4 regions of the Rahnella sp. 1L-D-7-B-C2 genome follow, and region 3 is predicted to be linked to each of the others. Evidence: predicted binding sites of a transcription regulator. Region 3 holds the regulator's gene; each other region holds the start of a gene.
What was found. The regulator PurR, encoded in region 3, represses purine synthesis genes. The targets are predictions, from matches to a motif close to CANGCAAACGTTTGCNTG.

Region 1 (3,164 bases), on a different contig from region 3:
AATCAAAACTGACGTTATCCACGCCCGGCCCGCAGACATCGCGAACCTGCAAGCGCAGCGCACCGCGCTTGTGAACAATACGCGGATACTGCTCTTCCAGACGACGGCCAACCATCATTTCGATTAGGGTGTCTTCTTCCAGCTCGCTGACCGGACGCTCGGCGATAAACTGCCCGTCACGGAATACGGTGACGTCATCGCAGATCTCAAAAATTTCTTTCATGCGGTGCGAGATGTACACCACGCCGCAGCCGGCCGCCTTCAGTTCGCGAATAACGCTAAACAGGGAGGCGGTTTCAGTATCGGTCAGCGCATCCGTCGGTTCATCCATGATGATGACTTTGGATTCAAAGCTCAGCACTTTGGCGATTTCGACCATCTGCTGATCGCCAATCGATAGTTCACCGACCAGACGATCGCTTTTGTAGCGCAGATTCAGACGGGCCAGGAGTTTGTCCGCTTCGGCATACATCTTTTTCCAGTTGATGCGGCCAAAACCGTTTACAAACTCACGGCCGAGAAAAATGTTTTCAGCGATAGTCAGCTGAGGGATCAGGTTAAGTTCCTGATGGATGATGCCGATCCCCGCTTCCTGCGAAGCTTTCGGGCCACTGAACGCGGTTTCCTTGCCGAGGAAATGCACTGAGCCGGCATCTTTTTGGTAGATGCCGGTCAGCACTTTCATCATCGTGGATTTACCCGCGCCGTTTTCACCCACCAGCGCCATGACACGTCCCGGATAAACGCTGAGCGCCGCGCCGGAAAGTGCTTTTACGCCGGGGAAGGCTTTATCAATCCCTGTTAGTTGCAGCAAAGGTTGCATAAAGGCCTCAGAAGGTTACGCCGGCACACAGGATCACATTCGCATACGGCGAACATTCCCCGCTGCGGATGACAGCCCGACTTTTTTCGGTTTGCGCTTTGAATGCCTCATGACTGACGTAATCCAAAGCAATGGTGTTTCCCTGGTGTTGTTCGAGTTGTGTCAATCGGGCGAGTAACGCTTCATGGAGTTGAGGATTTTTAGTGAGGATTTCCTCTGCGAGGATAGCCCGCTCAACCTGCATCTCGTGTGTCACTACCTCTAAGACTTGTAAAAAGGTGGGAACTCCCTGGGTTAGCGCCAGATCGATGCGCTGGCAAGCTGCTGGCACCGGAAGTCCGGCATCGCCAATAACCAGCTGATCGGTATGACCTAACCGGGCAATAACAGTTGAGATTTCGGCATTTAACAGCGGTGACTTCTTCATTTTGACTCCTACAGCGAAACGTTTCGCTCACCACTGAGTTTATGAGACTGGCCGCACAAGGCAACGAAGATGTGATGGAATTGTGATCAACGTCGAAACGTTTCGCTGAATGATTCAGAAATCGGGAGGCAATTTGAGTTAGTCATTTCACAAAGGAGAAGATACAAACAAAACAGGGTACCCGAAGGTACCCTGTGAGCGGCAAAAAGCAGGATTAAATTTCCACCTGCGTACCCAGTTCGATAACGCGGTTGGGCGGGATCTCAAACTGGTCCGGCGCGCGCAAGGCGTTACGACTGAGCGCCATGAACAGCTTGCCACGGAAGTAGAGATACCATGGACGCTTGGTCAGGATCAGCGATTCATGCGACATGAAGAACGACGTTTCCATCATCCGGCACGGCAAACCTTCCAGACCACAGCGGTGGAAAATCTCTTCCACGTTCGGCGTTTCTTTAAATCCGTAACTTGCCACCACGCGCCAGAACGTCGGTGACAGCTGCTCGATAGTGACACGCCGGACGTTGTGTACATAAGGCGCGTCTTCCGTTCGCAGCGTCAGCAGTACCACGCGCTCATGCAGCACCTTGTTGTGCTTGAGGTTATGCAGCAATGCGAACGGAATGACGTTGATGGCTCGCGACATATACACCGCAGTTCCCGGAACGCGAACCGGCGGAGATTTCTCGAGCGAAGCGATCATTGCCTCCAGCGAATTCCCATGTTCGTTCATGCGGCGCATAAGACGAAAACGCTCGCTTTTCCACGTGGTCATGACGATAAACATGCACAGGCCAAGCGTCAGCGGCAACCAGCCGCCAGAGAACAGCTTAGTGGCGTTCGCTGCAAACAGCGGGATATCCATAAACAGCAGACCGATCAGCAAAATACCTACCAGGAACGGTTTCCAGTGCCAGTTTTTCAGCGCCACCGTGCAGGAAAGAATGCTGGTGAGCACCATCGTACCAGTCACCGCAATTCCGTACGCCGCGGCAAGATTGCTGGAATGTTCAAAGCTGGCAATCACAATCACCACTGCGAAATACAGCAACCAGTTAATGGCCGGGATATAAATCTGACCGGCTTCCATTTCCGAGGTGTGAATGATGCGCATCGGCGGTAAATAACCCAGTCGCACAGCCTGACGCGTCAGGGAGAACACACCGGAAATCACCGCCTGAGAGGCAATGATGGTCGCTAACGTGGCTAATACCAGTAACGGAATTAACGCCCAGTCAGGCGCCAGAAGGAAGAAGGGGTTTTTAATCGCTTCCGGATTTTTCAGCAGCAACGCGCCCTGACCGAAGTAATTGAGCACCAGGGACGGCAATACCACCGTGAACCACGCCAGACGGATCGGGAATTTCCCGAAGTGCCCCATATCGGCATACAACGCTTCCACACCGGTAATCGACAGAACGACAGCGCCGAGTGCCAGGAAGGAGAAGGATTTATGTTCGATGAAGAAGTTAACCGCCCACATTGGGTTCATGGCGCGTAAAACTTCAGGGTTCTGCATGATGCTGTTAACCCCCAGAACGGCGAGCGTCAGGAACCAGACCAGCATTACCGGGGCGAAGAGTTTGCCCACGATACCGGTCCCGTGTTTCTGAATAATGAAAAGCAGCGTCAGAACAGTAATAGAAAGAGGAACGATATAAGGATCGAGTGACGGCGCTGCAATCTCCAGACCTTCCATTGCGGAAAGTACCGAAATTGCCGGAGTGATCACCACTTCGCCATAGAAAAAGCTACCACCGATCAGGCCAAGAATCACCAGCACCGCCGTGGTGCGTGACGACGTGTTTCTGCCCGCCAAAGACATCAGCGTCAGTATACCGCCTTCCCCCGCATTGTCCGCCCGCATCACATACGTGAGGTACTTGAGCGACACAATAAGGATAAGCATCCAGA
Region 2 (3,164 bases), 150 kb from region 3:
CGATGAATGACGTTACAGGTCTGCGATCCTAACATAGATTCCGCCCCCGGAAACCAGCACAGGCGATTTGCATGAATAAGGCGTATACTGTGCAACCCCGCAGCCTGCGGGCGTTGTTTATCTTGCAACAGTCACCACGTACAACAGGAATCTCCCATGCTGACAGGTATGCCTTCACTATCACATAACGAACAAGAACAGGCCGCCGATCGTATCCGCCAGTTAATGGAAAATGGCATGAGCAGCGGCGAAGCCATTGCTACCGTGGCGGCAGAAATCCGTGAGACGCACAAAGGCGATCGCGTGACCGTCATTTTTGATGACGAAGACGAATAACACCCTGTCCTGAAGGTGTTTTCTTTCAGGCAAATTGTGATGAAAAAAACCGGAGCCTTTGCAGGCGTCCGGTTTTTTTATGTGAAATCCGCAGAGACTAGCCTTTGACGACCACCGCAGCGGCAGCCTGTTTGGCCTGTTCCACCGCATCTTCGACGTTATCGGCAATCGCCAGCGCAACGCCCAGACGGCGTTTCCCACTTATTTCCGGCTTGCCGAACAGGCGAATTTGATTGTAACCGGTCAGCGCATTTTCCAGACCGCTGAAGGTGACGTCGTTGCTGGTCAGCTCAGGCAGAATAACGGCAGAGGCGGAAGGGCCGAACTGGCGGATATTGCCCACCGGCAGGCCAAGAAAGGCGCGAACGTGCAGAGCAAACTCCGAGAGATCCTGAGAAATCAGCGTCACCATGCCGGTATCGTGCGGACGTGGTGAGACTTCGCTGAAGATCACATCGTCGCCGCACACAAACAGCTCGACGCCAAACAGACCTTTACCGCCAAGGGCTTTTACGACTTTTTCGGCAATTTCTTTCGCACGTTGCAGGGCCAGTTCGGTCATCTGCTGTGGCTGCCAGGATTCCCGGTAATCCCCGTCTTCCTGACGATGGCCGATTGGCGCGCAGAAGTGGATGCCATCCACGGCGCTGATGGTCAGCAAGGTTATCTCGAAATCAAATTTCACCAGGCCTTCCACAATGACGCGACCGCCACCGGCACGACCGCCTTGCTGCGCGTAATCCCATGCGGTTTGCAACTGTTCTGCGCTTCGGATCAGGCTCTGGCCTTTACCCGATGAGCTCATGACCGGCTTGATAATGCACGGGTAACCGATTGCGTCGACAGCCTGACGAAAAGAGGCTTCATCATCCGCAAACTGGTAACTGGACGTCGGCAGTTGCAGCGTTTCTGCAGCCAGACGACGGATGCCCTCGCGGTTCATGGTCAGGCGGGTGGCTTCGGCGCAAGGCACCACGTTGTGACCCTGTTTTTCCAGCTCGACCAGCATACTGGTGGCGATAGCTTCGATTTCCGGCACGATGAAATCGGGACGTTCGCTTTCGATAACCTGTTTGAGCGCGTCGCCGTCCAGCATATTAATGACATGGCTGCGATGAGCAACCTGCATTGCCGGTGCATCGGCGTAACGATCCACGGCGATCACTTCCAGGCCAAGACGCTGACATTCAATCGCCACTTCTTTCCCGAGTTCGCCAGAGCCTAACAACATGACGCGTGTGGCGCCGGTGCGCAGTGCAGTACCAATGGTTAACATAGCTTCGTACCCAGATCTGTGATGAATAAAAATGAGAATTTCGGCGCGCAGTATATCTGAATTAATGATCAACGAAAACGATTGCGCAGTATGATCGCCGAATTCGTCGCGGAGCAAAGTGGGGCGTGTAAGGGATTTTTTCAGCCAGTTTTCTGCCGTTTAAGGCAGTCAGCGGGCGTCTCTGTTATCATTTAACCAAACCATGGCGTCAGACCCTCTGCCGCTGCTTCGATTTTTGCCTCACATAAAGAGTTATCGCCTTGAGCACGCATTCCTTTTCAGCCCTGACACTGCCCGCTGAGCAACTTTCTAACCTGACCGAACTGGGTTATACCGAAATGACCCCGATTCAGGCCGCTTCACTGCCTGCCATTTTGCAGGGGCAGGACGTCCTGGCCAAAGCTAAAACCGGTAGCGGCAAAACAGCTGCGTTCGGGATCGGTTTGCTGAACAGTATCACCGTGGCGCAGTTCTACGCCCAGGCGCTGGTGCTGTGCCCGACCCGCGAACTGGCGGATCAGGTCAGTAAAGAGTTACGTCGTCTGGCTCGCTTTACCCAGAACATCAAAATTCTGACCCTCTGCGGCGGCCAGTCAATCGGCCCTCAGCTGGAATCACTGGTGCGTCAGCCGCACATCGTGGTCGGTACGCCGGGGCGTATTCAGGAACATTTGCGTAAAGGCACTCTGAAGCTGGATCAACTGAAAGTGCTGGTGCTGGATGAAGCCGACCGCATGCTGGACATGGGCTTTAGCGAAGACATTGAAGACGTGGTCAGCTACACACCGCCCGCCCGTCAGACGCTGCTGTTCTCCGCAACTTATCCGGACGGCATCGAGCGTATTAGTTCTAAATTCCAGCGCCAGCCGCTGAAAGTCGAAATTGAAGGTGAAGAAGACGTTGCGGATATCAAGCAGGTCTTTATCGAAGCCGATAAACATCAACGTTTGTCACTGCTTGCGGCGGTGCTTTATCAGCATCAGCCTACGTCATGCGTGGTGTTCTGTAACACCAAGCGCGATTGTCAGGACGTCTGCGATGCGCTGTCCGCCAAAGGCATCAGCGCGCTGGCGCTGAACGGCGATCTTGAACAGCGTGACCGTGACCGTGTGCTGGTGCGTTTCTCCAACGGCAGTTGCCGCGTGCTGGTGGCCACCGACGTGGCGGCGCGCGGTCTGGACATCAAAGATCTCGGTCTGGTGATCAATTACGAACTGTCGTTCGATCCTGAAGTGCATATCCATCGTGTAGGCCGCACCGGCCGCGCAGGCACCAGCGGTCTGGCCGTCAGTTTAGTCACGCCGCAGGAAATGGGCCGTGTTCACGCACTGGAAGATTACACTCGTCAGACCTTTGTCTGGCAGCCGGCTGCACAGGCGTTGGCCGCTACGCCGGTAGCGCTGGATCCTGTCATGGCGACCCTGTGCATCGACGGTGGCCGTAAAGCCAAAATCCGCCCCGGTGACATTCTCGGCGCGCTGACCGGTGAAGCTGGCCTGACCGCTGCCGAAGTCGGTAAAATTGACATGTTCCCGATCCACGCGTACGTAGC
Region 3 (3,164 bases):
TTATGCAGGTTATCGCCTTTAAGGCCGTTAACTTCCCAGTCAACCGTTTTATCAGCATCCACTTCGACACCACCACCAACCCATGTGGCATTAGCACCTGCCGCGGAGGCAACGCGGTAATCATTGGAAAATTGAAGCTTACCCGCGCCAAGATTTACGGAAGAATCCAGCACAAGCAGACCGCCTTCGCCATTGAAGCGAAGATCGTGTGTTGAGTTCAGCTCAGCATTGCTCGCCTGAGTGGGCAACGCATAGCTAACACCGTGCCATTGCCACTGAGAGCTCCCCTGAGTAATTGCCGTTTTCCCCCAGTGAATATCGCCGTCGGCAGCAATATCGTTGACATCAGGGTCAGTGTTTGCAGCAATTATTGACTCAAGATACGCAGTTTGCATGTAAGTTTCGTAGGACACATAATTGCCATATGGCATTGTTCCGCTGTGGCGGTCGTGAAGGCCTGCTAATTTCCATTGTTTATCCACACTGTCGTAGACATAAGTCGGACTTCCACTGTCACCGGATGTACCTGCAGTGGACAGTGGTGTTAGATTGGCGTCATTTGGGCCGGCGTTCGTCCAATAAAGCCATTGATCGTTTTCCATTGGGTTAACAACCGTTCCCCCTGATTTCCAGGCGTAAGAAATGGCTAACGAGTTTGCCTGCCCTGTGACAGGGTCAACCTGATATTGATGCCCTGTACCTACGCGTGCTAAATATTTATACCTTTCACGATCGCTTCTCAGTTCAGTCTGTGAAACATAAGGCACAGTAGCGGCATCAGTGACGACTTTATTCAGACGCGGGGATTGAAAATCTTGGGGCGTATCTGCGGGATATCCTGGATCATCATTTCTGGCAATAAATTTATAGCTGTAAGCGTATTTAGCGCCATTGCCGAACTTGCTCGATGTGAACTTGGTATTGTGCGCAACGCTGACGATATAGGACGGCGCTACGAGTGTTCCCGTGGCGTAATCATCCGTAGAACTGAAATCAGGCATTGGGAAATTCAATATGCCCGCAGATGTTCCATCCAGTTTAAACACTTCTATATTTTCTGCTCCGGGGGTATATTTACCTTTGTTTTCAGCGAAGTCCCGGTAGTCTTGTACCGAGACATCTTCACGCATTATTCCTGCATGAGTATTGAAAATAGCGCAAGAGATCAGTGTTGCGAGTAAACTTGGCTTCCATTCCATTAAATTTCCTTACTTCCTTTTAAAAGACGCAAGATATTAATTGAACCTTATTGGGAAGTGAAATTATAATTGTAAGGGCCTGTTCAGGCGGGTGGTATATAATACCTATTCATTTGAAATGTATAATGAAATATCACCTCAAAATGTTTTTTATATCATTTATGTTTTACAAATAACTCACGTGTATAATATTACGGTTAATTATCAATTGCGGTGAATTAATGCGCATGGCAAATGAATTCATATAATAATTAAAAGGGAAAACCTGATTTTCCTTAAACAACATTCACTTTAAATTAACGTGCTCGTAGCGAAATAACGCCTGCAAAGGCAGGCGCAATAAGGTATTAACATCAGTTATAACAGGCAAATATTAACGGCGATAGTCACGGTACGGCCCGTCAGCCACCGAGCGGCGTTCTACCAGTTTCGGATGTACCTCGATGGTCTGCGATTCTTCACGCTTACTGACGATGCGATCCAGCAACATCGTGAAGGCCATTTCGCCCAGGCGCTCTTTCGGCTGATGCACCGTGGTCAGCGCAGGTGAGAAGTAACGGGCATTGCGAACGTTATCATATCCGATAACGGAAATGTCCTGAGGAACGCGTAAACCAAACTCATCGGCTGCACAAATCGCGCCCATCGCCATGACGTCGCCGCCACAGAAAACGGCGGTCGGGCGTTGTTTTTGCATCAGGATTTTCTGCATCGCCTGGTAACCTGACTCAGGTTCGAAATCACCCTGAACTACCCATTCTTCACGCAAAGGAATATTGGCTTCCGTCAGCGCTTTCACAAAACCCTGAAAGCGGCCACCGCCGGTGTTACGCGCCAGCTGCCCTGGGATCACGCCGATATCGCGATGACCGCGTTCAATCAGATAGCGTCCGGCCATGTAACCACCTTCAAACGCATTATCGATAATGCTGTCGGTGAAGTTTTTACGCGCTTCGCCCCAGTCCATGACGACCATTGGGATTGACCGGTATTCTTCCAGCATGTTCAGCAGTTCATCAGGATATTCCGCACACATCACCAGCAAACCATCGACACGTTTTTGTGCCAGCATCGCCAGATATGCCTGTTGCTTATCCAGATTGTTGTGTGAATTACACAAAATCAACGTATAGCCTTTGGAGAAGCAACTGTTTTCCACGGCTTCAATCACTTCTGCAAAATAGGGCGCTTCGCTCGAGGTCGCCAGCAGGCCGATCGTTTTAGTGTTATTGACCTTCAGGCTGCGTGCGACGGCGCTTGGCGAGTAGTGCAAGTCTTTGATGGCCAGCAGAACCGCGGCTTTAGTGTCTTCGGCGACGAAACGTGTTTTATTGATGACGTGCGACACGGTTGTGGTGGAAACGCCAGCGCGCTTTGCGACATCTTTAATCGTTGCCATGTAAGGAATGACTCCTGAACTCACGTGTTTCAGCACGTTAGCATTATGTTAATCGTTTGCTTGCGTGGATTTCACTGCGAGCTAATAAAAAGGCAGTGAAATCGTTGGGTGAGTTCGTCAGAGTGAGGCGTAAAGCGCCCTCGGGAGAAATCGACCGGCACACAGGCGTGGTAACCGACAATTTTCTCTTATATTGCAGGAAAGTGGAAGTGTTATTGTAGGTTATCGGGCATGAATCAACGCGGGATTTTAGACGTGAAGTATGAGAAAATGCGTTGGCACACATTTAGTGTGGCTAAATGAAGCGCCACAATTGATCTGTAAGGGGGTTTTATGGACCGCAATCTAAAATTGTCATTAATCACCACGGTTTGCGCTTTGCTTGTGATTGTCGCTTTCAGCTTCACCGCAGTGATGAACTAAAAGACGCGCAAGTCAGGCAATAAAAAGGGCGATTACCTGTTACAGGAATCGCCCTTTTCAATTTTACGCAGTGACCTTTAGCGCCGATACTCTTCCCTGCAGAAACGCTTCGTTAAATGCTATTCAATGGCTGATTAGCGAAA
Region 4 (3,164 bases), on a different contig from region 3:
GCCACTGATCGGGGAGTAAATATCGGAAGCCGCTTTCACGGATTCTGCCACGGCGCAGTCTTCGCCAGCGGCCACTTCACGGCCGACTTCTGGCAGATCAACAAACACCATGTCGCCCAGTAATTCCTGTGCGTGTTCGGTGATGCCCACGGTGTAAACGCCGTTGCCTTCTGAACGCACCCATTCGTGGGAAGAGGCATATTTCAACTCTGCGGGAACATTGCTCATTAATAATCTCCTGAAAATGTTTTTAAATTTTTGTGTTCAATTCAATCGGATGGGTTACTGCGCCAGCGGTTTACCGTTGCGGACAAAGCCCGGTTTGGTGACTTTTACCGGCATCTCACGGTTACGAATTTGCACAATCGCCTGCTCGCCGATGCCTGCCGGAACGCGCGCCAGCGCGATGCTATAGCCCAGCGTCGGGGAGAATGAACCGCTGGTGATCACGCCTTGTTGGGTGTTGCCTGCGGCGTCGGTGAAATGCACCGGCAGTTCGTTACGCAATACGCCCTTTTCGGTCATTACCAGACCGACCAGCTGTTCAGTGCCCTGCTCGCGCTGCCTTTCCAGCGCTTCACGGCCAATAAAATTGCGGTCTTCCGGTGCCCAGGCGATGGTCCAGCCCATGTTGGCCGCCAGCGGTGAAACGCCTTCATCCATTTCCTGGCCGTAAAGGTTCATACCCGCTTCCAGACGCAGCGTGTCACGCGCGCCAAGCCCCGCAGGCTTCACGCCCGCCGCCAGCAATTTCTGCCAGAAATCTGCGACCTGTTCTTGCGGCAGTGCGATTTCATAGCCCGCTTCACCGGTATAGCCGGTGGTCGCGATAAACAGATCGCCCGCCTGTACGCCGAAGAACGGCTTCATGCCCGCGACAGCTTGTTTTTGTTCAGCGGTGAATAAGGTTTCGGCTTTTTCTTTCGCCTGCGGCCCCTGAACGGCCACCAGCGCTAAATCATCACGCACGGTCAGTTCGACGCCGTACGGTTCTGCATGCTGCGAAATCCATGCCAGATCTTTCTCGCGGGTCGCGGAGTTCACCACCAGGCGGAAATAATCTTCGGTAAGGAAATAAACAATCAGGTCATCAATCACGCCACCCGACGCGTTAAGCATGCCGGTGTACAGCGCTTTGCCAGGAACGGTGAGTTTGGCGACATCGTTCGCCAGCAGGTAACGGAGGAATTCACGGGTACGGGCACCGCGGAGATCAACAATGGTCATGTGGGAGACGTCGAACATGCCGGCATCCTGGCGCACAACGTGGTGTTCATCCAGCTGGGAGCCATAATGCAAAGGCATCATCCAGCCGTGGAAATCGACCATACGCGCACCGCACGCGACGTGTTGTTCAAAAAGCTGAGTCTGCTTAACCATCTTATTCCTCATGACGAAAAGGCTGCCTGAAAAAGTCGAAATTCGCAGGGAGCGCAAACGATACCCTTTACCTGAACTTACCACCGAATCCCCCTGCTAACCATAAGATAAAATATGCAGAGCAAAGGGAATGTCAGTTAATTAGCAGGGGCATTGTGCAGAGTTTTTGACTGGGAAAATGGGGTTTGTGGCGCAAAATCTACAAATAAACAGCAAAAATATCGACGTTATATAACGACAAGGCCGGATTTCTCACCATTTGCAGAATGAGAAATCCGGCCACGGATTAGAAAATGTAATGGAAAAACTGAGCTGAAATTAGATTATTTCAATCGAAGCGGATCGTCATGCAACCATTCGGGTAAATCGTTCAGCCCCATAGCCTGACGCACTAATTTAGGTTTTACGCCCGGCAGAGAATCAGCCAGCGTCAGGCCGATGTCGCGCAGGAGTTTCTTTGCCGGATTGTCACCGGCAAACAGTTCGCGAAATCCCTGCATTCCGGCTAGCATCAGTGCTGCACTATGCTTGCGTCGGCGCTCGTAGCGGCGCAGATACATGTGCTGTCCGAAATCTTTGCCCTCTTTTTGCAGGCGTCTGATCTCAGATGCCAGCTCGGCCGCATCCATAAAGCCTAAGTTGACGCCCTGCCCGGCCAGCGGATGCACGGTGTGCGCCGCATCCCCCACCAGCGCCAGACGCTGTCCGGCAAAGCTGCGGGCATAACGACCAGTCAGCGGGAAGGTCTGACGTTCGCTTTCCACGCTACAGATGCCCAGACGCAGATCGAAAGTGCTGGCGAGAATTTTGTTGAATTCTTCCGGTGCCAGTCCGTGCAGTCGCTGTGCTTCATCCGGCGAAACGGACCAGACGATCGAAGATAAATGCGCATCGGCCAGCGGCAGAAAGGCCAGAATGCCATCGCCGTGAAAGACCTGTCGTGCAACAGACTGGTGCGGCTCTTCGGTGCGAATGGTCGCCACCAGTGCATGATGGCGGTAATCCCAGAATGTCAACGGGATATCGGCGTGCTGACGAAGCCACGACTGTGCGCCGTCTGCGCCAACGACTAAGCGCGCGCTCATCTGGCGTTCGTCACTAAGCGTGATAAAGGCGTCGTTTTCGCCCCACGCGACGTTTTTCAGCGTAGCGGGTGCCAGCAGGGTGATATCAGAGGATTTCTCCGCCTGTTGCCATAACGCGCGGTGGATCACCTGATTCTCAATGATGTGACCGAGATGGCTGAATCCGTATTCTTCACCACGGAACGCGATTTTGCCGAAGCTATCGCGATCCCAGACTTCCATCCCCTGATAGGCATTGGCGCGCTGCGCGGTGATATTGTCCCAGACACCGATATATTTCAGTAAACGCTCACTGGCGGCATTGATGGCTGAAACACGCAGTCCCGGTTGTTCCGGCAAAGGAGAATCGAGATCCGGCTGTTGGCTTTCAAGCACCGCAACGCGCAATCCGCTGCCCTGTAATCCGCACGCCAGCGCCAGACCAACCATCCCGCCCCCGGCGATAACCACATCAAAAGATTGCATAATTTTTCCTGTAAGGATCAAAGGCTCAACGGTCAACCCAGCCTAAAGTCCTGCGTGTAAAAGCATCGCGCAGCGGCGTAATACCTTCCATCGCCATTAAACCCAGATTACGTCCGACCATTAATGGCAGCCAGCGATTAGCGAATAAGTGGATCAGACCATCGGTCACGCCGACGGTAGCCTGCTGATCGGGCTGACGGCGCTGCTGGTATTCACTCAGCACGCGATAACTGC

Region 1: a site for PurR is predicted at 1,262-1,279, ahead of rbsD (D-ribose pyranase). Genes of this name have one in related genera too.
Region 2: a site for PurR is predicted at 1,683-1,700, ahead of purT (formate-dependent phosphoribosylglycinamide formyltransferase). Genes of this name have one in related genera too.
Region 4: a site for PurR is predicted at 1,437-1,454, ahead of gcvT (glycine cleavage system aminomethyltransferase GcvT). Genes of this name have one in related genera too.

The regions. Positions count from the first base shown of each region.
Region 1 covers NZ_JBXAVQ010000004.1:7,375-10,538, forward strand. The annotation lists gene rbsA (ribose ABC transporter ATP-binding protein RbsA) at 1-823, opposite strand, end outside; gene rbsD (D-ribose pyranase) at 831-1,250, opposite strand; gene kup (low affinity potassium transporter Kup) at 1,465-3,164, opposite strand, start outside.
Region 2 covers NZ_JBXAVQ010000002.1:458,507-461,670, reverse strand. The annotation lists gene AC0Z7K_RS05845 (YoaH family protein) at 157-336, shown strand; gene purT (formate-dependent phosphoribosylglycinamide formyltransferase) at 434-1,612, opposite strand; gene dbpA (ATP-dependent RNA helicase DbpA) at 1,867-3,164, shown strand, end outside.
Region 3 covers NZ_JBXAVQ010000002.1:307,235-310,398, reverse strand. The annotation lists gene AC0Z7K_RS05050 (S6 family peptidase) at 1-1,199, opposite strand, end outside; gene purR (HTH-type transcriptional repressor PurR) at 1,573-2,598, opposite strand; gene cydH (cytochrome bd-I oxidase subunit CydH) at 2,932-3,021, shown strand.
Region 4 covers NZ_JBXAVQ010000008.1:36,173-39,336, forward strand. The annotation lists gene gcvH (glycine cleavage system protein GcvH) at 1-228, opposite strand, end outside; gene gcvT (glycine cleavage system aminomethyltransferase GcvT) at 283-1,380, opposite strand; gene ubiI (FAD-dependent 2-octaprenylphenol hydroxylase) at 1,704-2,930, opposite strand; gene ubiH (2-octaprenyl-6-methoxyphenyl hydroxylase) at 2,956-3,164, opposite strand, start outside.